4 regions of the Polaromonas sp. P4_F4 genome follow, and region 4 is predicted to be linked to each of the others. Evidence: predicted binding sites of a transcription regulator. Region 4 holds the regulator's gene; each other region holds the start of a gene.
What was found. The regulator sigma-54, encoded in region 4, starts transcription at its own class of promoters, with help from an activator protein. The targets are predictions, from matches to a motif close to TGGCANGNAANCTGCTTT.

Region 1 (7,678 bases), on a different contig from region 4:
GGCAGAATCGTCTTGGCAGCGTCATGCTGCGTGCGCAACGGCTTTGGAGCGACGGCTCATTGTCGTATGCGTATTCGCCGAAATTGGCCGATCGCCCGAATCCGGATGGCTGGAGCCTTGACCTCGGATCAACCAACAATCGGGACCGCTCCCTGATTGCGCTCGGCACCCAATTTTCGCAGCGCGTCAGCAGCCAGGTGCTGCTGTACAAGGAGAGCGGCCTGTCGCCCGCGCTGGGCGCCAATTTGACGGCGTTGATGTCGGACGCGGCGGTAGCTCATCTCGAGTGGTCACGAAGCCGTGAGCCCGATTTGCTGAGCCGAGCCCTGGCTTTGCCGGCAAATAAAGCCACGCGCAATCGCTTTGTCGGTGGCGTCACGTATACCACCCCTGGCAAGTTGTCCGTCACGGCCGAATACCAATACAACGGCTTCGCGATGGGGCAGCCGGCTTGGGCCGCCCTTGGCACTGCGCCCGCTACCCAGGTGGCGTACCTGCGGGAAGCCCTGCGGCTTCTGGAACTGGCGCCCCGCCGGGCCTACCTGATCTACGCCACACAAAAAAGCCTCTGGCTCAAGGATCTGGATCTGACCGCTTATCTTCGGTTTAATCCCGGCGACCACAGCCGGCTCGCCTGGCTTGAGTTGCGCCACCACTGGCCAAGCTTCGACCTGAGCTTTCAGCTTCAGCAGAACATGGGTCGTGCCAGCAGCGAGTTTGGGATATTGCCCGATCGCCGCATTATGCAAGTCCTGGGAACCTACTACTTCTAGGCTCTAAGAGGCGTCCAAGCGCAGGATCCCATAACAAAAAAGCGCGCCGCAATGGCGCGCTTTTTTGGGGGGAATCTTAACTTGGCGCTTTACTTGTTGCGCCTGCGACGCATCAGCGCCAAGCCTGACAGCGCCAGGCCAAGCAGCGCCAATGTGCCGGGCTCAGGCACTTGGTTAACAAAGAGGTTGCCTGAGCCGTCGGCCGTTGCCGTAAAACTTCCAAACGAAACCCCGTTGAGTGTCGTTGTGACGCCAGTGGTCTCCATATTCACGAGGAAAGGTGACGGACTAGAAAAATAGGTACTACCGAAGGCCGTCGGTGTGAAGAGCAGATTCACGTCGAAGTCGCCATTGGCCAGCCCGGCGAAGATAACGGCTTCGCTGAGAGCATTTATCACCCCTGTACCCAGCGCAATGTCACCGGTGCCGTTTTGATCGGTGTCAATGAAAAGGTTCAATGTAAATGTGTCGAATATGGCCTTGATACCCGCTCCGAAAGTGCCAGCAAAGCCAGAGGCGGTGAAGTCCCCGACTATGCCATAGCCCAGAGGGGCCAAGAGTAAAGACGCGTTCAGAAATGCCGGCTGAGTGACAATGCCGTCCTTGAAGCTGGAGACTGCGATTGAACCGGTCTCCGTGAACGGGTCATCAAAATCCAGTGTTGCACCGACCAGACTCTGATTGATTGTTGCGTTGTAGGAGTAATCAATCGAATCGGCGGTGATGGTGGGAGCCGCGGCCGGCACGCCAACCACAACTGTCTCAGTAACCTGGAAGTCAATACCGGTTCCCACAGCAGCCGCCGGACCGCTGGCGATCAATGCCGCAAGGGCGAACGCAATTGACAGTTTGCTTTTCAACATAAGTCCTCCGTAGCAGATGATTTGAAAATGCAGACTGACGAAATTCGACGGCCCCGCATTTGCGTTGGATGCATGCAAAGCCCGTGCCAGAGAAAATTACCTAGTATTGACAAGTACTTAGCGATTTCTTCTCGGCCGATGCTGTCATCATGTAAAAATATCCGACATTAACTGGCGTCGCAATGACTACCAGAATGAGCATGCAGGCGCCTGCATGGCGTCGGCGCCGGGTGCCAAAGCAGGCATAGCCAGCGCAAGCTGCGAGGAACTTTTCATTGAGATATGTCTTGCCGCGGCGCCGCAGACCGACGCAAGCAACCTGAGTCGTCGAGCAGTTTCCTCCACGTGGCAGGTGCAGGTGCCGACGCCGACGGCCTGTTCCGGGAAGCGGTCCTTGCTGTAACGGTCGCGCCTAAGCGCATACCTGCGGTGCAACAGAGCCACCTCGGCACTTGGCCGCCCTTGACCCGCCTGACGGCTTGCAACTTGAATTCCAGTGTGCACTTGGCCGGTCGTTTCGTTTCGCTCATTTCATTGTCCTGACGCTGATTTTTAACTATCAGAACTATCAGCTAAGAACTTTTTAAGGGACAAGGTCAAATATCTGGCAAGGCTCAGCGGCGGGTCGCCGCTTTGGAAAAGCGTGCAATGGCGCCCCATGAAAAAAGGCCCCGTCAGGGGCCTTCTTGCTTGAGCGTTGTCGTACCAACTGGGGTCAGCCTTGGCGCCGCCGCGTCGTAGCGGCCAGTCCCAGCAGGCCGAGCGCCAGCAGGCCGAGAATTCCTGGTTCCGGGACTTGCGTGACGGTGGTCGACGTGCCAATGAACAGTTGTTCATAGCCATTATTTAGATCTCGGCCAACGCAATCACCTGTACCCGCTGTCCCACCGCTGGTACCGATGGTATCCGGGTCACAACCCATTTGAAGTTCGATATGAATATCAGTGTAGCCAGCAAACCCTCCCAGGAGCCAGGCTGCAAGGAAGTCGTTCAGTGTAGGTACGTCGATTGCATAGGCTGCCTGGTTGGCACCCAGGTTGTTGTTGATGGGCCCGGTGACAGCACCCGGATTGCTGCAGGAAATAGGCACGCTGGCAGCGTCCAGGCAGATCGCACCGCCGGACAGGACATAATCCGTGCCAACAGGATCAACATTTGATCCCGCCAAAGGATCCGGAAGGCTCGCCGCAGTTGCGTCTATGCCGCCGGAGTTGAAGGTGGGCGCAGGGGTACCGCCGAATACACCGCCCCCGCCTTCCGTAAACAAGGCGTAATCATTACTCAAATTGCTGAAGGTGAGATACAAAGTGTCCATACCCGCGCCCGTCAAACTGATTTGCGCCCAGACCGCGAGGTTTTGGTCAGTCGAAGTACCACTGTTGGTTTGGTTGTTGTTGAAGAAAAACAGCGGACTTTCGCCATTGAGGAAAGTGGTAAAGGCAGTAAGTGTGCTGTTCCAAATATCCGAAAAGTAGTTGCTGCCGCTTACCCCGGAAGGCGTCGATAAGGCATTGTCCATCCCGGCGAAATTGGTAGTTACCGGCCCACCACTGGAGCCAGTAGCGACGACGATCAGGTCCTGGATCGCGCCTGGGGTGGAGTTGACATAATAGAGGCTCCCCGGCCCGGTGCTGCCAGCAATCACGCCATCAACCTGCAAGGCGTAGGAATTGGCATCTTCGTAGGTTACCCAGCCAGCGCCTGAGAGGTCAAGCGCGGCTTGGGCCGTCCCTGCCATGCCTGCCGCCAGCACTGCCGCAACGGCCAGTCGCTGAAATTTTGTGCTTATACCTTTCATGACATCCTCACTTGGGTCAGCCACCGTGTCAGGGAATCTGATCGGCCGTGGTATGCCGAACCCAAGCACTCTTCATGCCAGTCAGCTATTCACTATAAAAATCAAAAGCTTGTTCAATTCCATAGGAACGCATTAGCGGCAGATGTAAAAAAATCCGACAAAATAATGGGGAAGTTCCATCTCGCTTGCAGGCTGCTGGCAGTGACCTTGGTCGCCGTGCCTGCTCTCAAGCCTGCATCAAAGTTGCCAGGTCGCGCCTGAGCGAGCGACTGTGCGGCACTGGCGAAACGCCAACCCGTGCGAAGAAGCCAAAATCGTCTTCGGGCGTCGAATTGGCAATCCGCTCAAAATCACTGGACAACTTCAACGCTTGTTCAAACAGTCTCGGTTCGGTCGAAAAGTGGCGTCCGGCGCGGGCATACCAACGAAAAATCACCGGGGTCATCTGCGGTTGCAAATGCAAACCCAGGTGCGTCGCCGTGAGCCAGATGCGCTGCACGGCGCGACCCAGGTTTACCCAGTCCGCCAGGCCTGCCGGGGGCTGTTGGGGGCGCAGCAAGAGATGCGCGGCGCAGCATAGCGCGGGCAGCAGGTCGAGCTGGATGCGCGGTGCCACGGTGCCCAACAGGTAGCGATTGAAGAACCCCACCCGCGCCCAGCTTTGCATGACCCATTCCATCAGGCGCGCAGTCGCCGGGTCCACGCCGACAGCCTGCTCCGGGATGCGGTCCTTGCTGTAGCGCGCCCGCCACTCGATAACTTCTTTGTGCACTGGATAGGCCTCTGGGCAAGTCAAACGAATTTTCGCGCTGTCCCACAGCAGACCGGCCACCTTCAGGCGTTCACCCCAGGACTCGAACAGTTGCACGCTAAAGCCTTCGCCCGCCGCGTCGATCAGCGCTTGGCGCTGTGTGCCGGTAAGCGGTGTGGTTTTCATCGGTCGGCGCTGAACAGTGCGGGTTTCGATGCAGTCAAACAGTGGGTCCCGAACCAGGGCAGGGTCCTGCGCCAGACTCACGTCATAGACAGGATTGCGATGTTCTCCGTGAGAAGAAACAGTCCAACTGGTTGTCAGGCCAAAGCCGGATGCCGCAATCCGCATTGTTTCAAGCAGTGCTCCATGGGCGATGTGGCTCGGATGCCCTTCATAGTCATAAAGAATATGGTCGCGTGTATCAAAGCCATGTACCCGAACCCGGTATTCGTCCACAATCTCAAAACGCCACGGTTGTGTGTTGTCACCACTGGGGGCCCAGCGTGCGAGGTCGAGAATATGGGTCAGCTTGTCAAGGCTCACAGGTATTTCCTTGCATTGAATTAGGGAGCTCATGCGGCCCGCAATCGAAGGCAATCCCTATTTTTACTGTGACGGGGCCAAAGGGATGGTCCCCGGTTATGCGCCAGAGCACAATAACAATACAGGATTTTGCACATCGAGAGCGTCATGGCAGCCCCAATCATCTTTGATTACGACAGCGCGTTCTCGCGCAATATTGGCTGGACTACACAGGCCGAACAGGCCAAGTTAAGAACGTCTCGTATCGCGATTGCGGGGCTGGGCGGAGTGGGCGGCTCGCACTTGCTGACGCTTACCCGGCTAGGGATCAGTCATTTCAACATCTCCGATTTTGACGACTTCGATGTGCAAAACCTGAACCGGCAGGCTGGCGCTTTCATGCCTTTTATGGGGCAGCCAAAAATCGACACTGTCGCCCGCTTGGCGCGCGACATTAATCCAGAAATCGATTTGCGCTTGTTTCCCCAAGGCATCACCCCCCAAAACATCGACGAATTTCTGCGGGATGCCGATGTCTATGTGGATGGCCTGGATTTCTTTGTGCTGCCAGCTCGCCGCATGGTGTTTGCGAAGTGCCGGGAAAAGGGTATTCCTGCAATGACCGCAGCACCGCTGGGCATGGGGACTGCATTTCTCTACTTTCGTCCTGATGGCATGAGTTTTGAGGACTATTTCAAAGTGGAAGGGTACGAGTCGCAGGAGCAATACGCCCGTTTCATTGCCGGCCTGTCACCAGCGATGCTTCAACGCGACTACCTGGTTGCGCCCGAATCGGTAAATTTTCAGGAGAAGAGGGGGCCGTCAACCATCATGGCATGCGACCTTTGCGCTGGCGTGATGGGCGCTAATGTCTTGAAGGTGTTGCTGGGGCGGGGCTCCATCAAGGCCGCTCCGTGGGGAATTCACTTCGACGCCTACCATCAAAAGCTTAAATTGACCTGGCGCCCATTTGGAAATTCCAACCCAATACAGCAGGCGCTGCTGAAGTTTATACGCCCCGTGCTACGCGGAAGATCTGGTGCTTGAGGTGCTTGAGCCCGTCCGCAAAATTCCGCAAAATTTAAATTGCAGTGGATTCAAACTTGTCTTATTGCTGACAGCTGGGGAAGGAGCTATAGTCAAAGCTCCAAATCCGGTGCAAACATTTGGGCGCATTTTTAGGGGATATGTTATGAAAAATTTTTTTATGACTATTGAAACTGCGTCCCGTTGGGCCGCTCTGGGTGCGTTAGTCGGTCTGCTATCCGCATGTTCCGGTTTTTCGACCGCGTACCCTCCCGCGCCGACCGTCGCCGCCTCCGTTGATTACAACTATATTGTGGGCGCCGGAGACTCGCTGAACATCATCGTTTGGCGTAACCCGGAGCTTTCCCTGACGGTTCCTGTGCGTCCGGACGGCAAAGTGTCGACGCCATTGGTGGACGAGATCGTCGCGCAAGGAAAGACCCCTGTCGAGTTGGCCCGAGAGGTCGAGAAGGCGTTGAGCAAACTGGTGCGTGACCCTGTTGTGACGATTATCGTTACCAGTTTTGTCGGGCCGTACAGTGAACAAATTCGAGTTGTCGGCGAGGCGACCAAACCGCAGTTCTTGCCTTACAAACAAAAAATGACCGTGCTGGACGTCATGATTGCAGTGGGCGGCTTGACGGACTTCGCCGATGGCAACGGGGCATCCATCACGCGTGCTTCGGAGGGTAACAAGCGCTATTCCGTGCGACTCAAAGATCTGATCAAGCGAGGCGACATATCCGCGAATGTTGAAATGAAGCCTGGCGACATCCTGATCATTCCGCAAGGCTGGTTTTAAGGCCGGCGTCCTTTCTGTTTGCTGCTTCGTTTGACGAAGGTATGGCAGCGTTCGCATTCTGCCGCAAGGACCTGATCTGATGGATGAGCTGATTAAGCAATTATTCACCGCTGCCAGAAGCATGTGGAGGCATCGTTGGCTTGGCCTGCTGGTTGCCTGGGGGGGCGCCGCGATTGGTACGTTTGTGGTGCTTTCAGTGCCTGACAAATACGAAGCATCAACCCGTATTTTTGTCGACACGCAGTCTATATTAAAGCCTTTGATGTCGGGCTTGGCGGTGCAGCCTAACGTCGAGCAACAGGTGATCATGCTGAGTCGTACGCTCATCAGCCGTCCCAATGTTGAAAAACTCGTGCGCATGGCTGATCTGGATTTGAAGGCCCAGTCCAAGGACGAGCAGGATGCGCTGATTAATAGGATGATGAAAACGCTTCAAATCAAGAACGAGGGCCGCGACAACCTTTACGTGCTTTCGTATCGCGATGCCAGCCCTGACAAAGCGAAGCTGGTAATCCAGTCGCTGGTGTCAATTTTTGTTGAATCCAGCCTCGGTAACACACGCAAGGATTCCAATACGGCCAAGCAGTTTATTGATGAGCAGATTAAAACTTACCTGGCCAAGCTTGAAGAAGCCGAATCGCGTTTGAAGGAATTCAGGGTCAAAAACATTGAGCTTCAAACTGCCGATGGCACCGACATGGCCGGACAACTCGGTGCCTTGGGCAGTAAGTTGAGCCAGGCCCGCCTTGAATTGCGTGAGGCAGAAAACGCGCGCGATGCGGCCAAGCGTCAGTTGGAGGCCGAAAAATCCCAAAACTTTGACATCACGTCCCGCAGTCTTCTTCAAGAATCAGCCCTGTCGATTTCGACACCTGAGATCGACGCGCGCATTGACGTTCAAAAACGAAATCTTGATGCGCTGCTGCAGCGCTTTACAGAGGAACACCCTGACGTTGCCGGCGCCAGGCGCCTGATCAAAGAGCTTGAGACACTCAAACTCAAAGAGGTAGAGGAATTGCGCAAAATCGCGATGGCCAACCCAACTTCGTCGTCGACCAACACCTTGGTTTATCAGGAACTCAATCGTATCCTGGCCACTGCGGAGGTGCAGGTGGCCGCTTTGCGCGCCAGGGTAGGTGA
Region 2 (7,678 bases), on a different contig from region 4:
ACGACGCCCTTGAGGCCGCCATTCTGGACCACCCGCGAGATGCGGGTCCGGATCATGTTGGAATCATCAACGATCAACAATCGCATGGTGCGGCTCCTTTTTGTGTTTTTTCTTGAAATGCAAACGTTTCCCCTGAGGCGAAGCGTCTCGCGAGCCGCGGCCCGCAAGGCCTCGGGAGCTACACGCAGTGAGCGACCGTGGGGGCTCTTCCCTCCAGCAGGGGCCGCGGGACTGGCTTTGCCAGACCGCAGGCGCAGCGGCCCCCTCGGGGGGCAGCGCATTACACGAAGTGAAAAGCGTGGGGGCCATATTTTTAGCCCGCAAAACTGATCTTGAATTCGGTGTGCTGGCCCGGCGTGCTCGACAGCAGCAAACGTGCGCCCAGGCTCTGCACATTCGCCTGCACCAGGTCCAGGCCCACGCCGCGCCCGGCATGCCGGGACGTGGCCAGGGCGGTGGAGAACCCGGGCTTGAAGATGTGCGCGATGACCTGCTTGTCGCTGAAACCCTGCAACTGCTCTGCGGTGTACCAGTTCAACTCCAGCAGGCGTTGGCGCACCTGGGCTGCATTGAGGCCGGCGCCGTCGTCGCGAACACTGAGCAGCCACTGGCTGCTTTCATCGCGGGTGAGGTTGACCGCAATTTGCCCTTCAGCGGGCTTTTGTGACGCGAGCCGGGTAGAGGGTGCCTCGACGCCGTGCACCACGGCATTGCGCACCAGCTGGATGGCGATTTCGCGCACCAGGTCGACTTTGTCGGCCGCCATGTCCAGGGCACTGCTCATGCGCACGGTGGCATTGATGCGTTTGCCGCAGTCGTTGCCTACATCGGTGGCCAGTTTCGTCAGCGCAGCGTTCAGGGCATGCGTCGAGCCCTCCGTCGACCGGGTCTCGCCGCCTGTTTTTCTCCGGCCCAGTGCCTTGAACGAGGCGACCTTGTTCAGCAGGTCCTCCAGCGGCAAGGGCAGGGCCAGCAGCGCGTCGCCGGTCGGGGCGCCGCTGTCCTTGAGTTTTTGCAGTTCGTTTTCGAACTGGTGGGCCAGCGTGGCCAGAATCTCCAGGCCCAGGGATGCCGCATCGCCCTTGATGGCGTGGACGCGGCGGTATGCACCGTCCACGGCCTTGAGCACCTGTATTTCGGAAGCGGCGGACGAGGTGCTTCGCAAGAGGTCGTTCACCTCCAGCAGCGAAGCTTCGGCCCGCTCGACAAACGCCCGCATCATGGCCGGATCGGTTTCAAAGGCCTTGAGCATCATGGACAGCTCTTTTTGCGAGCGCTGACGCTCGCTGGCCAGCCGGGCCTGCAGTTCCACTTTCTCCGAGATGTCCTGTACGGTCACCAGCAGGTGGTGAACGGTGTCATCTTCCTGCACCCGGTTGAAGTGAAAGGACAGGTAGCGGGTGGTGTCCTGGCCCAGCCGGTTCCTTACCGTGAGTTCCACCTCGGCCAGCGGGTTGATGCCCTGGACCAGCTGTTCCTTGACGTGCGGCGAGAACAGGAGCTGGACATAGTCCCGCGCGTCGTTGAGCGCCTTCTCTGAAACCAGGGTGGACAGCAGTTCAAAAAAGTTCTGGCCAGGCACCAGTGACCTGCCGAACAATTCATGGGCCGACCGGGAGAGTTGTGAGCCCAGGCGGTTGTCGGGCGTGAGCAGGAACAGGCCTTCGCGCACGCTGACAAGAATCTCGCGATTCTCCTCATTGGCGGCCTCGATGGCGGCGTCCGAGGTATTGAGGCGGCGCAGGAACTTGAACAGGATGAAGGCGAAGTTGAGCAGGGCCAGGATGATGCCGCCGGTTTGCACCATGCGCAGAATGCTGGCGCGCGATCCGCCTATCTGCTGGGTTTCAGTGACGAAGTCATTGGCAATGCCCAGCAGCTTGATGTTGTTGGCCTGGCTGTAGGCGAGCGCTGCGGCCAGTTCTTGCGGTGTGAAATTGTCGCTGGCGAGCAGAGGTTGCAGCAGGTCGTAATAGGGTTTCCACAGCGCATCCACCTTGCTTTCCAGCTCGCGCCCGCGGCTGGACACCACGGGTTCCAGGTAGACCGGTTTGCCGTCGCCGCCGGGAACCGTCCCGCCGTCCCGAAAAGCGGTCTGCGAGATCTGGAAGATCTTGGTGCCGGCGCGCAGCTCGCTCAGCGTCTCGGGTTTGTAGGCAATGCCCGCGACGCGCATGGCGTCAAGCTCCAGCAAGGTCCGTGCGACGCGCTGCGAGACATAACGCTGGCGGCCTGACAGGTTGATGGCGACGGTGTCCTGGTCAATCTTGAACGAGGTGTAGAAGTTCAGGACCAGAACACCCAGGTCGAACAGCAGAAATAGGGCCACCGCAATGATGATTTCCCGGTATTTCCCCAATGAAGCAAGGCCGCGGGAGCGCGTTCGCTGTGTGCTGAGCGACCGGCTCTGCAGGGCAGCGGCCTTCCTGGATCCTGGGGCAGGTAATACGGCAGACATTGGAAATCCTTCTTGGCGGGAATTTGCGGAGCGACTCAGCTCATTGTTCAGGCAGCTTTCTCTACATGAGCCTGGCGCGTGTAAAGAAAATCAATCACGGCCTTGCGGTACTGCAGGTACTGCGCGCTTTCAGCCAGCGCCACGCGGTTGCGCGGCCTGGGCAGCTCGACACTCAGGACTTCACCAATGGTGGCGGATGGGCCATTGGTCATCATCACGATGCGGTCGGAGAGCAGCACGGCTTCATCCACGTCGTGCGTCACCATGACCACCGTGCTTTGGGTGCGGGCCACGATCTCCAGCAGCTCGTCCTGCAACTTGGCGCGGGTCAGCGCGTCGAGGGCGCCGAAGGGCTCGTCGAGCAGCAGAACCTTGGGTTCCATCGACAGCGCGCGGGCAATGCCCACACGCTGCTTCATGCCGCCGGAGATTTCGCCGGGGCGCTTTTGTGCGGCCGGGGTCAAACCCACCATGGCCAGGGCCGCATCGGTGCGGGCCTTGAGCTGCGCCTTGCTTTCGGTTTCTGCAAAGACGCGTTCCACGGCGAGGTAGACGTTCTCAAAGCAGGTGAGCCAGGGCAGCAGGGAATGGTTCTGGAACACCACGGCGCGCTCGGGACCGGGCCCCGAAATTTCGCGGTTGGCGCACAGCAGGCTGCCCTGGGTGGGGGTGGTCAGGCCGGCAATCAGGTTGAGCAAGGTGGACTTGCCGCATCCCGAATGGCCAATCAACGCGACGAATTCACCGCGGGCGACCGTGAGGTTGATGTTTTGCAGCGCGCGGAACGGGCCCTTCTTGGTCTTGAAGGTCTGCTCGACACCCTGGATTTCGATGTACTTGGTGGTGAAAGATGTGCTCATGGTCGTCATCCTCGGTTGTTGGGGGTCTCAGGTTTCAGTTCTTCAGTTCTTCAGTTCTTCAGTTCTTCAGTTCTTCAGTTCTTCAGTTCTTCAGTTCTTCACTTCTTCGAAGGTGAAGGCGGTGGCGAGCTTGATCAGCGCAAACTCCAGCACCAGCCCCACAATGCCGATCACAAAAATCGCGATGATGATGTTCTTGACATTCAGGTTGTTCCACTCGTCCCAGACCCAGAAGCCGATGCCGACGCCGCCGGTCAGCATTTCTGCTGCCACGATGACCAGCCAGGCGGTGCCCACGGCCAGGCGCACACCGGTCAGCATGTAGGGCAGCACGGCGGGGAAGAGGATCTTGCTGACGATCTTCCATTCGGACAGGTTGAGCACCCGCGCCACGTTCATGTAGTCCTGCGGCACGCGCTGCACGCCTACGGCGGTGTTGATGATCATGGGCCAGATCGAGCAGATGAAGATGGTCCAGATGGCGGCCGGGTTGGCGCCCTTGAACACCAGCAGGCCGATCGGCAGCCAGGCCAGCGGCGATACCGGGCGCAGCAGGCTGATCAGCGGGTTGAACATGCGGCTCAAAAAGTCGAAGCGGCCGATCATGAAACCGACCGGAATGCCGACGATGGCCGCCATGCCGAAGCCCATGGCCACGCGCTTGAGCGATGACAGCACGTTCCAGCCCACGCCCTGGTCATTCGGCCCCTTGTTGTAGAAGGGGTCGCTGAACACCTGCACCGCCTGCGTGAAGGTGTCCCTGGGCGAGGGAATGCTGGCGCCAGTGCCCACGGAGACCAGCTCCCACACCAACACCAGCAGGCCCATGCCCAGCAGGGGTGGCAGGATGGCGAGCCAGAGAAATGACGAGTCCCATGGCTGCCGGGCTGTGGCGGGGGCTGCTGGGGCCGTGATGACGGACGGGGCTGGATTCTTCATGTCATGGTGGGCTGGCGCCCCGGGTTTGTGCGCGGTGGCAGCTATCGGATGTGCAGCGCTTCGTTCGCTGCTTCGAGCGGCTGGCGCTGCGGCGTCCAGCGGATTGTGGAATACGGCACTGACCATGGTGTCACGTCCTTTGGTGGGAGATTGATGAATGCTCAGCGGCTATTTCAGGCGTGGACCTTGAAGCCATCGGCGTACTTTTTCGGATCCTTGCCGTCCCATACCGTGCCGTCGATCAACTTGCTGGTGCGCATCGCGTCTTTCGGAACGCTGACTTTGGCCGCCGTGGCGGCCTGCTTGTAGATGTCGATCTGGTTGATCTGTTTGGCAATGCCGAGGTAGTCGGGGTGGTCCTTGATCAGGCCCCAGCGCTTGTGTTGCGTGAGGAACCACATGCCGTCGGAGAGGTAAGGGAAGGTGACCGCGCCGTCGTTGAAGAATTTCATGTAGTTCGGGTCATCCCAGGTCTTGCCCATGCCGTTCTGGTAGCGGCCCAAAATGCGCTGGTTGATGGCGTCCACGCTGGTGTTGACATAGGCCTTGTCGGCCACGGTCTCGGCCATCTTGTTCTTGTTCTGCAGGCCGGCATCGATCCACTTGCCGGCTTCGATGATGGCGGCGGTGACGGCGCGTGCCGTGTTGGGGTATTTCTTGACGAAATCGCCGGTGGTGCCCAGCACTTTTTCCGGGTGGTCTTTCCAGATGTCCTGGGTGGTGACAGCCGTGACGCCAATGCCGTCAATGATGGCGCGGTGCCCCCAGGGCTCGCCGACGCAGTAGCCGTCCATGTTGCCCACGCGCATGTTGGCCACCATTTGCGGCGGCGGCACGGTGATGACCTTGGCATCCTTCATCGGGTTGATGCCGTTGGCGGCGAGCCAGTAATACAGCCACATGGCGTGCGTGCCGGTCGGAAAGGTCTGGGCGAAGGTGTACTCGCGTTTTTCGCTGGCCATCAGCTTGGCCAGACCCGCGCCGTCGACGGCACCCTTGTCGGCCAGTTTCTTGGACAGCGTGATCGCCTGGCCGTTGTTGTTGAGGGTCATCAGCACGGCCATGTCTTTCTTGGGGCCGGCGGTGCCCATGTGCACGCCGTAAATCAGGCCGTAGAGCACGTGGGCGAAGTCGAGCTCGCCGTTGACCAGCTTGTCACGCACGCCGGCCCAGCTGGCTTCCTTGGTGGGAATGATTTTTACGCCGTATTTCTGGTCAATGCCGAGCACCGAGGCCATGACCACCGAGGCGCAGTCGGTCAGCGGGATGAAGCCAATCTTCACTTCCTTCTTTTCAGGGGCGTCCGAGCCCTGGGCGTAGACGGCAGCACGCAGGGCCGGGTTGATGCCCACGGCACCCACTGCGGCAGCCTGCAGGACGGTACGGCGTGTCAGGGAGGATTTCAGCAGATCAGTCACGGTTTTGACTCCAGAAGTGAAAAACAAAAAAGCAAAAAACAAAAGAGGAAAACAAAAAAGGCGCTCGACCCGGGCAAACACAATGGATGTGAGTGCAGGGTGCGAACGCCTTTGTTCAGGGAGGACATTCCACTTCGCCGTTGAAGTGATATGCCCGATAGGGAGTTCAATGCAAGACCTGTGCCAGCAGGTTCTTGTGCTTCACATAGACTCACGACAGACGCGAGATGGCGCCTGGACCATTTGCCAATGGGCGCAACCAGCTACTGAATTGATAGCGTCGTGGGCCGCATGCGAGACCGGCTCACGATTTTTTTGATTCCGCACTGTATTTGTGCGGCGCACCATTTCGGAGCCAGGCCTGGCGGTGCGCCTGCATCCCCTGGCCGTTTTGATGTTGGGTCGGTGCGTCCATCAGGGGCCGCCTGGAGGATCCCTAGCCGCATTGCCCCACGTAACCGCATGCCGTGCAGAAGTCGCAGCCATCCTTCCTGATGACGGTCGGGTTGCCGCATTCCGGGCAGGCCTTGCCGGCCAGCGTGGCGGGCGCTTCCGCGTTCCTGGGGGATTCGAGCACGCCCATCTCCCGCAGTGGAAAGCCTTCTTCATTGAGGATGCCAAGCATGGCATAGCGGTGAATGATCAGGCGTGCCATGTAGGCTACGGTCGAGGGCCAGGTCTGCTGGCGTCGCTCGCCGTGTGGCAGGCCCGGCACAAAAGCCATGAAGTGACCCAGCGGCTCGGCGTAGTTGAGCAGCTTGCGCAGCTTCATGCCGATCCATGCCGGATCAATCACCCGCATGTCCAGCGACAGCAGGCGTGCCAGGCCATCGAGCGCGCGTGGGTAGTTGCCTGAAAACCCCACGGCACAGGGCCGGGTGACGGTGCTGCCGTCCGGACCCGGCAGGGTCACTTCTTTCAGCGTGAGGGTGAAGTTTTCGCCGGTGGCCGGGTTCTCGATGTCCACCGCCCAGGCCAGCGTGCCCGAGGGGCCGGTTTTCGGCTCCTCGCGGCTGAACATGGCGTCCATGACCGGCGTGATGCCGGCCTTGACGGCCGGCTGCAAGGACTTGAGCTGGTCGCAGCGCCAGCGGATGACCGCTGCGGTGGCCGCCACAACGCCCGGGAACAGGCGCAGTTCGCCGTGCGGTGGAAACGGCATCTCGAAGGCGCGTTCTTCGGCCACCGTAGCCAGCGCGTCCAGCTTGAGTTGCAGCCATGCCGGGTCGTTGGCGCGCAGATCCATCGACAGCGTCTTGGCCATTGCGCCCAGGCCACGGGGCTGTTCGGCACCGTTGACCCAGACTTCAAAGGGCTGCGACGCGCCGCCACCCTCAGGTGCGAGTTCGCCGACGAACAGCGCAAAGTCGCCGAAGGGGTGGTGCACCATGAAAGTCCAGGCCGGATTGCCCCCCGGCAACTCGGGCCGGCCCGGCCAGCGCAGGGACGAGAGCACAGGCGCGGGCAGGCGCTCCAGCGCCAGACGCCGGTTGGCATCGTTGATCTGCAGCGGAGCGGCCGTGGGGCCGACGCTGAGCACCGAACCCAGCACGGCATTGGGCCGGTAGGTGGCCAGCCCCTTCAGGCCGGACTGCCAGGCTTCGAGGTAGAGGTTCTGGAAGTCTGCGTAGGGGTAGTCGGCCGGCACATTGACGGTTTTTGAAATCGCCGTGTCGATGTAGGGTGCGACGGCCGCCACCATGGCTTCATGGGCCTGCGCGCTCATCTCCAGTGCCGTCACGAAGGCCGGGGTCAGCGCAGCGTCGTCGCCGCGCAAATGGCGGTAAAGCCGCCAGGCGTGGTCTTCCACCGCGTATTCCTTGAGGCTGCCGTCGGGCATGCGTTTCTTGCGGGTGTAGCGCCAGCTGAAGGCGGGCTCGATGCCGTTGCTGGCGTTGTCCGCAAACGCCAGGCTGATGGTGCCGGTGGGCGCGATGGACAGTAGGTGCGAGTTGCGCAGCCCATGCGCGCGGATGCGCTCCTTGAGCGGCTGCGGTAAACGT
Region 3 (7,678 bases), on a different contig from region 4:
CTTCCGTCTGCGAGATGGAGTCCCCGACCGGCTGCACAAAGCAGTTGATCAGCGTGGCCGACAGGTCCGTCCCCGCAGCGGACTGGATGCGTCCGGCCGGCAGGAAGCCCTGCTGCAAGGCTTGAAGGAAGCGGCCTTCCCACTGCTGGCGCAGCTCCGGCGCTTCAGCCTGCGCCAGGGCGCGCGCCACGCGCTGGGTGACATCCAGGATGCTTTTCTCCGTTCCCTTGCCATATTTCTCCAGCAGAATCTCTTCGCTGATGTCCTGAGGGGGGAGGGCATGGACGGCGGGGGCAGGTTTGGCTAGCTGGTCTGGCATGAGGCGGTTCCGGTGAATGGCTTGACGCATCGTACGGGTGGGATATGCCGGTCAGTTTGATTCAGCACAAACCTGGGGAAACCAATTTTTGCAGGATCGCCGTTCTACTTCAAGGGCGGTCTCAAGGATGAAGGGCAACACCCCCGCCGCACAGCAAGCGGGATATGCGTGAGATATGCGTATGAAAGGTATGCGCATGAAATCAGAGCCAAAGCAGAGCCAAAGCAGGGCCAAAGCAGCCGTGGCCTGGATACGCAGCCCCGCAGGGCTATTGCCGTTGGGTTAGTGGGCTACCGGGCTATTGGGCGTGAGTCCGGCTGAATGCTGGTGCCATTGCCCGATGAGTCAATCGCCTGCCCACCCGGCAAGCCGGGCGATCTCGGGATTTGGTGTGTTGCGCACCACATTTGTGCAGCGCACCATTTCGGCTGCGGGCCAGTTCAACCGAGCAGGTCGGCCGCGTCGAGCATGCGCTGCGCCACTTCACCAAGGCGCAGACCTTTGTCCATGGCGGCCTTGCGCAGTTTTTCATAGGCCACCTGCTCGGAAAGACCCTGGCGCTGCATCAACATTCCCTTGGCCCGGTCGATGATCTTGCGGTCGTGCAGTTCGGTTTTGGCATGTGCCAACTCGCGCCTGAGTTTCTGTTCGTATTCAAACCGCGCCATGGCGACGTCCAGAATGGGGCGTATCCGGTCGGGTGAGAGGCCCGCCACGATATAGGCAGACACGCCGGCAGCCACCGCATCCTTCACATGCGTGGTGTCGTTGTCGTTGGTGAACAGCACGATAGGGCGCCGCTCGTCGCGGGTGGCCATGACCACATGTTCCAGCGAATCGCGGGCCTCGCTCTCGGCGTCCACAATGATCATGTCGGGCTGCAGCTGGGCCAGCCGCTCCTCGAGAAAGGTGTCTGCCGGTAGCACCGCCACGATGTTGTAACCGTTTTCGAGCAAGCCAATACGCAACTGGCGAGAGCGTTCGATCAGCGCCAGGGCGGCCTCATCTGCTGCGTCGGATGTGGACAAATCCGGCGCAATCACAACAAGACGCAGGGATTGGGGCGATGACATGCGCCGTAACGTGCAAGATTCGCGCCAGTTTGGGGCTGCCCGTGCCGGTTTCTGCCGCCGGATGCTCTCCCAAGCCGGGGAGAAGCTCAAACCTTACACTTGGGACGATGCTAGTCCTTGGAATTGAATCGAGTTGTGACGAAACGGGTGTGGCGCTGGTGGATGCCGCCGGCAGCGATGTGCCGCGCCTGCTATCGCATGCCCTGTACAGCCAGATCCAGATGCACCAGGCGTATGGCGGCGTGGTGCCGGAACTGGCCAGCCGTGATCACATCCAGCGGGTCCTGCCCTTGACGCGCCAGGTCATGGACGAAGCCGGGTGGACGCTGGCGCAGGTGGATGTGGTGGCCTACACGCGCGGGCCGGGGCTGGCCGGCGCGTTGCTGGTGGGCGCCGGTGTGGCCTGTTCGCTGGCGGCTGCGCTGGGCAAGCCGGTGATGGGCGTGCACCATCTGGAGGGGCATTTGCTGTCGCCTTTCCTGAGCGCCGACCCGCCGGTGTTTCCGTTTGTGGCCCTGCTGGTTTCCGGCGGGCACACCCAGCTGATGCGGGTGGACCGTGTCGGCAGCTACGAGCTGCTGGGAGAAACCATTGATGACGCGGCGGGCGAGGCCTTTGACAAGTCGGCCAAGCTGATGGGTTTGCCTTACCCCGGCGGGCCGCATCTGGCTGACCTGGCACGGCAAGGCGATGGCACCGCCTTCAAATTGCCCCGGCCCCTGTTGCACAGCGGAGACCTCGATTTTTCGTTCGCGGGGCTGAAAACCGCGGTGCTGACCCAAGCCAAAAAACTGGGGCCTGAGCTGGAAAACCGCAAAGCGGATCTGGCCGCGGCCACCCAGGCTGCCATTGTGGAGGTGCTGGTCAAAAAATCGCTGGCCGCCATGGCGCAAACCGGCCTGAAGCGACTCGTCGTCGCGGGCGGTGTGGGTGCCAATGCCCTGCTGCGCAGCCAGCTGAATGCGGCCTGCCAGCAACGCGGCATCCGCGTGCATTACCCGGAGCTGCACCTGTGCACGGACAACGGCGCAATGATTGCGCTCGCCGCCGGCATGCGCCTGCAGGCCGGCCTGGAAACGCTGCAGCGTGGCTACACCTTTGACGTGAAACCGCGCTGGAGTTTGACCCCCACGGTCGCTCGCTCCGCGTAGCTCCCTGCCCCCAGAGGGGGCCGCTGCGCCTGCGGCCCGGCAAAGCCGGTTCCGCGGCCCTGGCTGGTATAACTTCCCGCCCCTCGTGGGGACCGCCGGCGAACATTCCAGCGGATACTCGGCCCTGATCAGGGATTACTGTATGTCGAGGTGGGTGACGTTGCTGACAGGGATTTTTTTGCCCAGCGTCAGCGTCAGCACGCCGTTTTCAAGTTTTGCGCTGCTGTTGGCGACGTCAATTTCAAGGGGAAAGCGCCAGGCTGCCTTGACGCTGCGGACGGCCTCAGCCTTGCTCGCCACGCGCACCACATCGCCTTCAATGCCAATGTCCAGCTGTTCTTTGGCCAGGCCCGGAACGTCGAGCTGCAGCGTATAGCTTTTCTCCAGGTCTTCCACGGTGGCGGACCTGGCCGCACCCGTGTCAGACAGCGACAAGAAGGTGTCATTGAGGAATTTTTCCAGTGCGCCATTGCTGACAACGGGCGGGTAGCTGCGCTGGAAGCTGCGGGCGGGACGGGGGGCAACGGAGTAAAACATGCGGGTTCCTTTGGTCGATGGGTGGGGAGGTTTTCCCCTTACACTGCGCGGCGTTCACCATGATTGCCGCATGCACATCAATTAGGTGTACAGACGATTTATTCAAGCGAAAAACCGGGATGTATTTATTCATGCAAAAACTCTTGAAACGCGTCGCACTGGCCCTATGTCTGGGCGCTGCTCTGGCCGCCCAGGCGCAGTCCGTCGCCCAGCCGCCGGTGCGGATCGCGCTCATCGAGAGCCTGTCCGGGCCATTCGCCAATACCGGTGAAGCGGTCTTTCGCAACCTGGTCTGGGCCACGGAGCGTGTCAATGCGCGCGGTGGCGTCAAGCTGCCCGGCGGTGCGCGCAGCCTGGCGGTCGAGCGCTATGACAACAAGGGGCAGAACGAGGAAGCCCTGGCGGCCCTGCGTTCGGCCATCGATGATGGTGTGACGGTGATCGCGCAGGGCAATTCATCGGCCATTGCGGCGGTGCTGATCGATGCCATCAACAAGCACAACGAGCGTGAGCCGGGCAAGCGCGTGCTGTTCCTGAACTATTCGGCGGTCGACCCTATCCTGACGAACGAAAAGTGCAGCTACTGGCATTTTCGTTTCGATGCCCACGCCGACATGCGCATGGCGGCCCTGATGGATGTGCTCAAGGATGACAGGGCGGTGAAAAGCGTCTACCTGATCGGCCAGGACTACAGCTTTGGCCAGGCGGTGTTGCGTGAGGCCCGCAAACAGTTGGGCGCGCAGCGTCCCGATGTGCAGATCGTCGGGGACGAGCTGCATGCGCTGGGGCGCGTGAAGGACTTCATTCCGTACGCTGTGAAAATCAAGGCCAGCGGCGCGCAGGCGGTGCTCACCGGCAACTGGGGCAATGACCTGACGCTGCTGATCAAGGCCGCGAAGGAAGTGGGTTATGAGGGCAAGTTCTACACCTTCTATGGCAATGCGCTGGGCGTACCGGCGGCGCTGGGCGATGCGGGCGTGGGAAAGGTGATTGCGGTGGCGGACTGGTTTCCCAATGAACCCGGCAATGCGTCCGAAGCGTTCTACCAGGCGTTTCGCCAGCGCTTTCCGAAGCCGCAGGATGACTATGTGCACATGCGCATGCAGCTGATGATGGAGGCTTTTGCGCAAGGTGTTGAAAGGGCCGGCTCGACGGAGTCGGGCGCCGTGGCCGCGCAGCTTGAGCGGGCTGCCGTGGCTGTTTCAGGTCACAAGGGCGCGATGCGTGCGGCCGACCACCAGTTCCAGCAGCCCCTGCTGGTGGCGATGATGGGCAAGCAGGGCGCGCCCGGCGTGAAATTTGATGTTGAAGGGTCGGGCTATGGTTTTCGCGTCATCAAGACCATCGCGCCCGAGCGGGCCGAGCAGCCGCACAGCTGCCGGATGGTGCGGCCCTGAGTTATCCCTTATCCCGTGAGTTAGCGCAACAGGTCCATAACAGGTCCATCCATTGCACCTGCTGCATCCACTGAATTGAAAGGCAAGCATGCGACAGGCAGTATTGAATCTTGAGGAATCGATGATCCGCCAGGTCGCCAATGCCGGCATGGGCCGCACCGACGTGCTCAAGTTCTGGTTTGGCGAGAGCGACGAGGTCACGCCTGCTTTCATCCGCGACGCCGCGATGGCTTCGCTGCAGCAGGGCGAGACTTTCTATGCCCACAACCTGGGCCTGCCCGAGTTGCGGGAAGCCATTGCCCGCTACGCCACCGCGCTGCGTTGCCCGGGTGCCGCCCCCATAGGTGTTGGGCGCATCGCCGTCACGTCGGGCGGCGTGAATGCGCTCATGCTGGCTGTGCAGGCACTGGTGGATGCCGGCGACGAGGTGGTGGCCGTGACGCCGGTCTGGCCTAACCTGACGGCGCAACCAGCCATCCTGGGTGCCCGGGTGAAGTGCGTCAGCCTCAGGCCGGTAGCGGGGCAGTGGCAGCTCGACATGGCGGAACTGCTGACGGCCATCACGCCCGCGACCAAGCTGCTGATCGTGAATGCCCCCAACAACCCGACCGGCTGGACGTTGACGCGCGCCGAGCAGGAGGCGCTTCTGGCGCACTGCCGGCGTACGGGCACCTGGATTCTGGCCGACGAGGTCTATGAGCGGCTGTATTTCGAAGCCACACCGAACGGCTGCGCCCCCAGCTTTCTGGATATTGCCGCCCCGGAGGACCGTCTCGTCGTCGTCCACAGCTTTTCGAAGAGCTTTCTCATGACGGGCTGGCGCCTGGGCTGGCTGGTGATGCCGGCTTCGATGACGCCGCACATGGGCAAGCTGGTGGAGTTCAACACGTCCTGCGCCCCGGTGTTTGTCCAGCGGGCCGGGCTGGTGGCGATTGAGCGCACGGCGGACATCACGCCCCGCGTGGTGGGCCACCTGAAGACCTGCCGCGACACGCTGATTCCCTTGCTGCAGGCCGTGCCCGGTGTGCAGGTGGCGCCGGCCAAAGGCGGGATGTACGCCTTTTTCAGGCTGGAAGGGCAGGCGGGGTTTAACGATTCGCTGGACACGGCCAAACGGCTGGTTGTCGAGGCCGGGCTGGGCCTGGCGCCAGGCAACGCCTTTATGGTCAACCCCACGCCCGAAGCCCAGGGCTGGCTGCGCTGGTGTTTTGCCAGCCAGGACGTGGCCAGGCTGGGGCAGGGCGTGGATCGCCTGCGGCGCTGGCTTGGGCTATAATCCAAGGCTCTGCGTAGTCGTACGGCCTTTTCAAGGCTGGCCTGCCAGAACACGACGAAGGCGGTCAACTCCCATGTCGGGAACGCTGCCTCGCTCGCAAGTGCACAAGTTGCAAGAGGAAAAACATGATCGAGAAATCAATCAAGGCCGAGATTGTCAAGGCCAACGCACGCGCTGCCAACGACACCGGCAGTCCTGAAGTTCAAGTGGCGCTGCTGACCGGCCGCATCAACGAGCTGACCCCCCATTTCAAGGCCAACGCCAAAGACCACCATGGTCGCCGCGGCCTGCTGCGCATGGTGAGCCGCCGCCGCAAGCTGCTGGACTACCTGAAGTCCAAAGACGCCGACCGTTACACCGCGCTGATCGCCAAGCTTGGCCTGCGTAAATAAACGGTAAAACGATTTGAGAGCGCCTGAGTTAGTTCACCTAGCTCAGGCGCTTTTTACTTCGGAGCAAGGCAAAACGAACGCGCGCTGTGTCATTCCACAAGAAAAGTCCTCATCACCCCGTGATTCAGGCGTTTTGTGGAATGGCATCGTGTTCAGCCAGCCCCGCTCCGGGCCCCAGGGTGCAGCCTCATGCACCCGCATCTAGTGGAGCAATAACATGAGCATTTTCAACAAAGTCACCAAATCCTTCCAGTGGGGCCAGCACAAGGTCACGATGGAAACCGGTGAAGTCGCACGCCAGGCCAGCGGTGCCGTCGTGGTTGACATGGACGGCACCGTGGTGCTGGCCACCGTGGTCGCCAAGACCGATGCCAAGCCCGGCCAGGACTTCTTCCCCCTGACCGTTGATTACCTCGAGAAAACCTATGCAGCCGGCCGCATTCCCGGCAGCTTTTTCAAGCGCGAAGGCCGCCCCAGCGAATTTGAAACGCTGACGTCCCGCCTGATCGACCGTCCGATCCGTCCGCTGTTCCCCGAAGGCTTCTTCAACGAAGTGCAGGTCGTGATCCACGTGCTGTCGCTGAACCCTGAAGTGGAGGGCGACATTCCTGCGCTGATCGCTTCGAGCGCTGCGCTGTCGATTTCCGGCATTCCGTTCAATGGCCCGATTGGCGCCGCACGCGTGGCCTATATCGATGGCCAGTATGTGCTGAATCCCGGCAAGACCCAGCTGAAAGATTCCAAGATGGATCTGGTCGTGGCTGGCACCGAAGCCGCTGTGCTGATGGTCGAGTCCGAAGCCCAGCAGCTGTCTGAAGAAATCATGCTCGGCGCCGTGGTGTTTGGCCACGAGCAGGGCAATATCGCCATCAACGCGATCCATGAACTCGTGCGCGACGCTGGCAAACCGGTCTGGGACTGGCAAGCGCCCGCGAAAGACGAGCCGCTGATCGCCAAGGTCAACGAACTCGCTGGTGTCAAGCTGCAGGCCGCCTACCAGATCCGCAGCAAGCAGGCGCGTACGCAAGCCTGTCGCGTGGCCTATGCCGACGTGATGGCCGCCCTGAAAGCCGACGGCGTGGAATTCGACGGCGTGACCGTTGAAGGCATGCTGTTCGACATCGAAGCCAAAATCGTCCGTAGCCAGATCCTGGCCGGCGAGCCACGCATTGACGGCCGCGACACGCGCACCGTGCGTGCCATTGAAATCCGCAACAGCGTGCTGCCCCGTACCCACGGCTCCGCCCTGTTCACGCGCGGCGAAACCCAGGCGCTGGTCGTGACCACGCTGGGCACCGAGCGCGACGCGCAGCGCATTGACGCGTTGTCGGGCGACTACGAAGACCGCTTCATGCTGCACTACAACATGCCTCCGTTCGCCACCGGCGAAACCGGCCGCGTTGGCAGCCCGAAACGCCGCGAGATTGGCCATGGGCGGCTTGCCAAGCGCGCGCTGATCGCCGTGCTGCCCACCAAGGAAGAATTCCCGTACACCATGCGCGTGGTGTCTGAAATCACCGAATCCAACGGCTC
Region 4 (7,678 bases):
CGGTGGCGGCAGCGTTGCGCTGCAGCTCTCTCCAGATTCGGCATGTTTCATTCAATACGGGGACCTGAGCGATCATGGGAGATTGCGCCTTCGGCGGCTGTTGCAGGGCAACAGCGCTCTCTTGAATGAAAGCAGATTCTCGCATATTGCCCAAGCGCTGGCCAGAAGCGCGGGGCCCACGCCCTAAAATCTCTCCATGCTTCAAATCAAACAAGACTTGCTGGACGCCCTGGGCCAGGCCCTCAAAACCATGGCGCCCGACAGTACCGTGGCGGCAGCCTTCGAGTCGCCCAAGGTGGCGGCCCATGGCGACTTTGCCTCCACCGCGGCCATGCAGCTGGCCAAACCGCTCAAGCTCAACCCGCGCCAGGTGGCGGAAAACCTGCGCGGGCTGCTGCTCCAGGCGCCCGCGTTTGCGCGCTGGGTGGACGCGATCGAAATTGCCGGCCCCGGTTTTCTCAATATCCGGCTCAAGCCCGAAGCCAAGCAGCAGGTGGTGCGGGAAGTGTTGCAGGGTGCAGACCAGTACGGCATGCAATTGGCCGACAGCCCGCATCGCATGATTGTGGAGTTCGTCTCGGCCAACCCGACCGGGCCGCTGCATGTGGGCCATGGCCGCCAGGCGGCGCTGGGCGATGCGATTTGCAACCTGTTTGACACGCAGGGCTGGGATGTGTGGCGCGAGTTCTATTACAACGACGCCGGCGTGCAGATCCAGACCCTGGCCACCAGCACGCAGGCGCGCGCCAAAGGCCTCAAACCGGGCGATGCCGGCTGGCCCGAGCCCGCCTACAACGGTGACTACATTGCCGACATCGCCAATGACTTTCTGGCCAAAAAGACCGTCAAGTCCGACGACCGGGAGTTCACCGCCAGCGGTGATGTCGAAGACATCGACTCGATCCGGCAGTTTGCCGTGGCCTATTTGCGCCATGAGCAGGACCTGGACCTGCGGGCCTTCTCGGTCAGGTTTGACAACTACTACCTCGAGTCCAGCCTGTACAGCTCGGGCCGTGTCGACAGCGCGGTGCAAAAGCTCAAGGACGCCGGTAAAACCTACGAGCAGGACGGCGCGCTGTGGCTCAAGTCGACCGACTACGGCGACGACAAAGACCGCGTGATGAAAAAGGGCGACGGCAGCTACACCTACTTTGTGCCGGACGTGGCCTACCACCTGGCCAAATGGGAGCGCGGTTTCAGCAAGGCCATCAACATCCAGGGCATGGACCACCACGGCACGATTGCCCGCGTGCGCGCCGGGCTGCAGGCCGCCAGCGCCGGCATTCCGCAGGGCTACCCCGACTACGTGCTGCACACCATGGTGCGCGTCGTGCGCCATGGCGAAGAGGTCAAGATCTCCAAGCGCGCCGGCAGCTATGTCACGCTGCGCGACCTGATCGAATGGACCAGCGCGGACGCCGTGCGCTTCTTTTTGCTCAGCCGCAAACCCGACACCGAGTACGTCTTTGATATCGACCTGGCGCTGGCAAAAAATAATGAAAACCCGGTGTACTACGTGCAATACGCCCATGCGCGCATCTGCTCGATTCTCGGCACTTGGGCCGCGCAGGGCGGCGATCAGGGCCAGCTGAAAAGCGTGGACCTGTCGGCACTGGTCAGCCCGCAAGCCCAGGCCCTGATGCTGCTGCTGGCCAAGTACCCCGACATGCTCAGCAACGCGGCCGCCGGTTTGGCGCCGCACGACGTGGCCTTTTATCTGCGCGAGCTGGCCGCCTGCTACCACAGCTATTACGACGTCGAGCGGATTCTGGTGGACGATGAAGCCGTCAAGCTGGCGCGCCTGGCGCTGGTCGCCGCGACGGCGCAGGTGCTGCACAATGGCCTCAAGGTGCTGGGCGTCAGTGCGCCCCACAAAATGTAGGCAACCATGAAGCACACACAGCGGAATTCAGAGCGAAATTCAGAGCGGGATTCAGAGGCAGGCAAGAAAATTGGGCAAGGTATGAGAAAACAACAAGGCGGAACCCTGCTGGGTCTGGTTATTGGCGCGCTGATCGGCCTGGGCGCCGCGCTGGCCGTGGCGGTCTACATCACCAAAGTGCCGGTGCCTTTCATGAACAAGAGCCAGTCGCGCAATCCCGACAGCGACGCCGCGGAAGCCAAAAAGAACCGGGACTGGAACCCGAATGCCCCGCTGGCGGGCAAAACGCCTGTGAAGCCGCTCCCTTCTGCTTCCAGCGCTTCCGGCGAACCCGGCATTGTGCCGGCCCCCGCCACGGCGACCGCGCCCAAGGCAGCTCCCGCGCCCCCGGCGAAGCCCGCCACCTCCGCGGATCCGCTGGGCGATCTCGCCAAGGCCAGGGCGGACGCCGCGCCCGCCGTCTCGGGCGTTGACCCGTTCAGTTATTTTGTCCAGGCCGGTGCATTCCGTACGCCAGAAGACGCGGAGCAGCAGCGCGCCAAGCTCATGCTGCTGGGCGTGCAGGCCAAGGTGAGTGAGCGCGAGCAGTCGGGCCGAACGGTGTACCGCGTGCGCGTTGGCCCCTTTGATAAAAAAGAAGACGCCGACAAGGTCAAGGAGCGGCTGGACGGCAACTCGATAGAAACGGCCCTCGTCAGGGTGCAGCGCTAGAGTGTGGTGTTGCACGCTATCCGGTACATAAAACCGTGTCTTTTTGCCCATGGCGGCGTTGCAAATCCTCGCAATAGTGGAACTATTGCTGTGGTTTGCGCCTTGCCCTGAACAAAAATCCATCGGTTTTATTTGTACCGTCAAGCATGCAACACCACACAGGGTGAACTTTTATGGGCGGGGGCGTACCAACCCCTGTACGAAACGGCCGGCCGGCTTGTTTTTTTCACTGAATAAGTAAGTGGCCGCTTTGCAAAATACCCCCACACAGACCCACAGACCAGGAAACCAGGAGAAAAATTGATGCAACGACGTGAGTTTTCGCTTTCAGCCGCTACCGTGGCAGCCGCCGCCACTTGGGGAGGCGTTGCGCTGCCCACAGCCGCGCAGGCTCAGGCCCGCGCCTTCAAGGAGGGAACGGATTATTTGACGCTGGGCAAACCCGCTCCCACCGACGTGCCTGCCGGCCAGGTCGAAGTGGTGGAATTTTTCTGGTACAGCTGCCCGCATTGCAACGCCTTTGAGCCGCAACTCGAGGCCTGGATCCAGAAAGCACCCAAAGACGTGACCGTCAGGCGCGTGCCGGTGGCCTTCCGTCCCGATTTTGAGCCGCAGCAGCGTCTTTTTTATGTGCTGGAAGCCATGGACAAGCTCAATGAACTGCACAAAAAGGTGTTCAACGCGATCCATATCGAGCGCCAGGCGCTGAACACGGCGGATCAGGTGGCGGCCTGGGCGGAGAAGCAGGGCCTGAGCAAGGCCAAGTTTGTCGAGCTGTACAACTCGTTTTCCGTCAGCACCAAGGCGCGCAAGGCCACCCAGTTGCAGGACACCTACGCGGTCGACGGCGTGCCGGCCCTGGGCGTCGGCGGGCGTTACTACACGTCTGGCCAGCTGGCCCAGACCATGGACAGGGCCCTGCAGGTCACCGATTACCTGATCGCGCAATCGCGCAAGGCCAAATAAGCGCACGGCAAGTCGAACGTCATATGCCAACGCCCGGCGTTGGCCCGAAAACCTGCCCACCCGTGGCGGGTTTTTTTATGGGCCCAATTCGCCCTCGCCGCCATTCCCGTAGCTGGCATGGCTACAATCACTCCAAACCAGCAGCAAGATTCGTGCCTTTATGAAACACCCCTTTTTTCCCTTGATCGTGCTGGCCGCACTGGCGGCCGGAGCGGTGTTTCCCGCCGCGGCCGAGCGGGCTGACCGCGACAAGCCGATGAATGCGGAGGCCGATGCCCTGCGTTACGACGACCTGAAACAAACCAGCGTGTTCACCGGCAATGTGGTGATCACCAAGGGCACCACCATTGTTCGGGGCGAGCGTGTGGATGTCAGCCAGGATCCCCAGGGCTACCAGCAGGCCGTTGCCGTGGCGGCCCCGGGCAAGCTGGCCTTTTACCGGAAAAAGCGCGACGGCGTGGACGAGTACATCGAAGGGGAAGGCGAGCGGATCGAATACGACAGCCGTGCCGATACCGTCAAATTCATCAAGCAGGCCGTGGTGCGGCGCTACAACGGCGCGACCCTGGTCGACGAAACGACCGGCTCCCTGATTGTTTATGACAACAACACCGATGTGTTCACTGTGGATGGGGGCGCGCAAAACCGCACGGCCACCAATCCCACGGGGCGGATTCGCGCCATGCTGTCGCCGCGCGGCGCCGCATCGGCTCCGCAGCCGCCGGCCGGACCCGCGCTCCGTTTGCGTCCCGGCACCACGCTGGGGCCATGACGGAAACCCGAAAAATGGACAGAACGGACAATCAAGCCGCGGATGCGGTGACTGACACATCGTCGGTCAATACCCCGGCAGTCAACAGCCCGGCGGCCAGTACCGCACCGCCCAGCCGCTTGGTGGCCCAGGGGCTGCAGAAATCCTATGGCAGCCGCAAGGTGGTGCAGGATGTCTCGCTGTCCGTGCAAAAAGGCGAGGTGGTGGGCCTGCTGGGCCCCAATGGCGCGGGAAAAACCACGTCGTTCTACATGATCGTGGGGCTGGTGCGTGCCGACGCGGGTGAGATCTCCATTGACGGCCAGTCGGTCGAGCACATGCCGATTCACCTGCGCGCCCGCCTTGGGCTGAGTTACCTGCCGCAGGAAGCGTCGATTTTTCGCAAGCTCACCGTCGAAGAAAATGTGCGCGCCGTGCTGGAGCTGCAGCTGGACGCCAGCGGCAAGCCGCTGGGCCGCGCAGACCTTGAAAAGCGGCTCGATGCGCTGCTGCAGGACTTGCGGGTCGATCATCTGCGCGACTCGCCGGCGCCGGCGCTGTCAGGGGGCGAGCGCCGCCGCGTCGAGATTGCGCGTGCCCTGGCGACGCAGCCGCGGTTCATCCTGCTCGACGAGCCTTTTGCCGGCATTGACCCGATCGCCGTGATCGAAATCCAGCGCATCATCGGTTTCCTGAAGTCGCGCGGCATTGGCGTGCTGATCACCGACCACAATGTCCGCGAAACGCTGGGCATTTGCGACCATGCCTACATCATCAGTGACGGCCATGTGCTGGCGACCGGCACCCCTTCCGAGATTGTGAACAATGCCGATGTACGCCGCGTTTACCTCGGTGAACACTTCAGAATGTGATGGCTCCCCCCCGTTGTCGCTCACTGCGTGTAGCTCCCTCCCCCCTGCAGGGGGCGGCGCCTGCGCCCCGGCAAAGCCGGTTGCGCGGCCCCCGCTTGGTTAATACATCCCAACTCGCTTTGTCGTGCGCTTAGGGATGTCATGAAACAAGGCCTGTCCCTCCGCGTTTCGCAGCATTTGGCTCTCACGCCCCAGCTGCAGCAGTCGATTCGCCTGTTGCAGCTGTCCACCCTTGAGCTGAGTCAGGAAGTCGAGCAGATGCTCGATGAAAATCCGTTCCTGGAAGTGTCGGAAGAAGCCGCGCCACGCGAGGAATTTGGCCTGGAGAATGCCGACACGCCGGTCAGCCAGGACAGCCGGGAGTTTGAGTTTGCTGGTGATTCAGTAGCAGGAAGCCCTGATGAACCAAGGGTTGCAAGCCAAAACGATGTAGATACAGGGCCCGAGATCAGCTCCGAGGCCAAGCTGGAAGAAAGCTGGGAAGGCGACGGCACGGTGGAGTCGGCGCCGGACGACAGCGAATGGGGCGGCGACGCGCCGGCCCGCAAAAACAATGTGGACGACAGCGAGGCCGAGGCTTCCGACCTGGCCCGCAGCCATGAGTCGCTGCAGGACCATTTGCACCGCCAGTCGCTCGGCCTGCGCCTGTCGGAGGAAGACCAGGCGGCGCTGCATTTCCTGATCGAGTCGCTCAATGACGACGGCTACCTCGAAGACAGTCTCGCGTCACTGGCCGCCGGCCTGGCGGGCGACGACCTTGAGCAGGCGGAAGAGCTGGAACAGCACTTTGCCATGGCCCTGAAGCTGCTGCAGCACATGGAGCCCGCTGGCGTCGGCGCCCGCAACCTGGCCGAGTGTCTCGGCCTGCAGCTGCTCGACTGCAAGGACTGCGACGAGACCCGCGCAGCGATCGCCATGTGCAAGCAGCCCATGGAACTGCTGGCCAAGCGGGATATGAAGCGCCTGTCCTACCTGTGCGGGTTTCCGGAGAGCGTGATCAGGGGCGCCATCGCCGTGATCGGCCGGCTGGATCCCAAGCCCGGACGGCGGTTTGTCAACGTCGAGCGCAACCTCATCGTGCCCGACGTGATCGTCATCAAATCGGGCCGCGGCTTCAAGGTCTCCCTCAACAGCGAGGTCATGCCTCGTCTGCGCGTGCACGACATCTATGCCAATGCGCTGAAGCAGCACAAGGGCCAGAACGGGCAGGCCTTGCAGCAGCGCTTGCAGGAAGCGCGCTGGTTCATCAAAAACATCCAGCAGCGCTTTGACACCATCCTGCGCGTGAGCAGTGCGATTGTGGAGCGGCAAAAGAATTTCTTCACCCACGGCGAGCTGGCCATGCGTCCGCTGGTGCTGCGCGAAATTGCCGACGAACTGGGCCTGCACGAGTCCACCATCTCGCGTGTCACCACGGCCAAGTACATGAGCACGCCGTTCGGCACCTTCGAGCTCAAGTACTTTTTCGGCTCCGCGCTGGGCACCGAGACCGGCGGCAACGCGTCGAGCACGGCGGTGCGCGCCCTCATCAAGCAGTTTGTCTCGTCCGAGAGCCTGAAAAAGCCGCTCAGCGACAACCAGATTTCCGAAATGCTCAAGGAGCAGGGCATTGAATGCGCGCGCCGCACCGTGGCCAAGTACCGCGAGGCTTTGCGCATCGCGCCTGCCAACCTGCGAAAGTCGCTTTGAATGTAGCCCCCACGGTCGCCCACTGCGTGTGGCTCCCTGCCCCCCGGGGGGGCCGCTGCGCCTGCGGTCTGGCAAAGCCAGCCGCGGCCCCTGCTTGAAAAGAAGCCCGTCACCCAGCCAGCCGCAAACCTTCATTCATGAACCAACTTCAACTCTTTTTACCCTGCGCCGCCGGCGTCGAGGCCTTGCTGGCCAGCGAGGTCAAACGCATCACCGGCATCGAAGGCAAGGCCTGGCGCGCCGGCGTGCAGCTGCAGGGCTCCTGGCGCGACGCGCTGCAGCTCAACCTGCACAGCCGCCTGGCTCAGCGGGTGCTGATCGAGCTGCAGCACAACCAGTACCGCAGCGAGCAGGACCTCTACAACGCGGCAGCCAGCGTCGCATGGGAAATCTGGTTCACGCCGAAGCAGACCTTCAAGGTCGAGATCACTGCGCAGCACAGCCCGCTGACCAGCCTGAACTTTGCGGCACTCAAGGTCAAGGACGCCATTGCCGACCGCTTCCGCGCCAAGTACGAGGTGCGCCCCGATGTGGACACGCGCTGGCCCGACGTGCGCGTGTATGTGCACCTGACGACAGACACGGCGACCATCTACATCGACACCTCGGGCGAGCCGCTCTTCAAGCGCGGCTGGCGCGAAGACAAGGGAGACGCCCCCCTGAAGGAAACACTGGCCGCCGCCATGATTGCCGCCAGCGGCTGGGACCAGCAGTGCAAAGAGGGTGTGCCGCTGTACGACCCGTGCTGCGGCTCCGGCACCATCGTGATCGAGGCGGCGCAGATTGCCTGCAACATCGCGCCCGGCA

Region 1: the regulator sigma-54 is predicted to act here: its motif matches at 3,497-3,514, upstream of AC1DUR_RS20980 (PEP-CTERM sorting domain-containing protein).
Region 2: the regulator sigma-54 is predicted to act here: its motif matches at 5,844-5,861, upstream of AC1DUR_RS08980 (CmpA/NrtA family ABC transporter substrate-binding protein).
Region 3: the regulator sigma-54 is predicted to act here: its motif matches at 1,402-1,419, upstream of AC1DUR_RS08970 (ANTAR domain-containing response regulator).

The regions. Positions count from the first base shown of each region.
Region 1 is NZ_JBFUJO010000024.1:59,204-66,881, forward strand. Features, by position in the region: gene AC1DUR_RS20970 (hypothetical protein) at 1-773, shown strand, start outside; gene pepA (flocculation-associated PEP-CTERM protein PepA) at 863-1,636, opposite strand; gene AC1DUR_RS20980 (PEP-CTERM sorting domain-containing protein) at 2,352-3,434, opposite strand; gene AC1DUR_RS20985 (nitroreductase family protein) at 3,661-4,731, opposite strand; gene AC1DUR_RS20990 (ThiF family adenylyltransferase) at 4,879-5,757, shown strand; gene AC1DUR_RS20995 (XrtA/PEP-CTERM system exopolysaccharide export protein) at 5,903-6,538, shown strand; gene AC1DUR_RS21000 (XrtA system polysaccharide chain length determinant) at 6,618-7,678, shown strand, end outside.
Region 2 is NZ_JBFUJO010000006.1:138,359-146,036, reverse strand. Features, by position in the region: gene AC1DUR_RS09000 (response regulator) at 1-86, opposite strand, end outside; gene AC1DUR_RS08995 (ATP-binding protein) at 314-2,329, opposite strand; gene AC1DUR_RS08990 (ABC transporter ATP-binding protein) at 2,506-3,318, opposite strand; gene ntrB (nitrate ABC transporter permease) at 3,409-4,383, opposite strand; gene AC1DUR_RS08980 (CmpA/NrtA family ABC transporter substrate-binding protein) at 4,431-5,675, opposite strand; gene AC1DUR_RS08975 (adenosylcobalamin-dependent ribonucleoside-diphosphate reductase) at 6,112-7,678, opposite strand, start outside.
Region 3 is NZ_JBFUJO010000006.1:129,684-137,361, reverse strand. Features, by position in the region: gene AC1DUR_RS08975 (adenosylcobalamin-dependent ribonucleoside-diphosphate reductase) at 1-319, opposite strand, end outside; gene AC1DUR_RS08970 (ANTAR domain-containing response regulator) at 760-1,392, opposite strand; gene tsaD (tRNA (adenosine(37)-N6)-threonylcarbamoyltransferase complex transferase subunit TsaD) at 1,500-2,543, shown strand; gene AC1DUR_RS08960 (Hsp20/alpha crystallin family protein) at 2,679-3,080, opposite strand; gene AC1DUR_RS08955 (branched-chain amino acid ABC transporter substrate-binding protein) at 3,212-4,477, shown strand; gene AC1DUR_RS08950 (pyridoxal phosphate-dependent aminotransferase) at 4,566-5,753, shown strand; gene rpsO (30S ribosomal protein S15) at 5,879-6,145, shown strand; gene pnp (polyribonucleotide nucleotidyltransferase) at 6,363-7,678, shown strand, end outside.
Region 4 is NZ_JBFUJO010000008.1:43,206-50,883, reverse strand. Features, by position in the region: glycine riboswitch at 43-134, opposite strand; gene argS (arginine--tRNA ligase) at 197-1,882, shown strand; gene AC1DUR_RS10710 (SPOR domain-containing protein) at 1,964-2,593, shown strand; gene AC1DUR_RS10705 (thiol:disulfide interchange protein DsbA/DsbL) at 2,897-3,559, shown strand; gene lptA (lipopolysaccharide transport periplasmic protein LptA) at 3,720-4,331, shown strand; gene lptB (LPS export ABC transporter ATP-binding protein) at 4,346-5,182, shown strand; gene AC1DUR_RS10690 (RNA polymerase factor sigma-54) at 5,324-6,871, shown strand; gene AC1DUR_RS10685 (THUMP domain-containing class I SAM-dependent RNA methyltransferase) at 7,009-7,678, shown strand, end outside.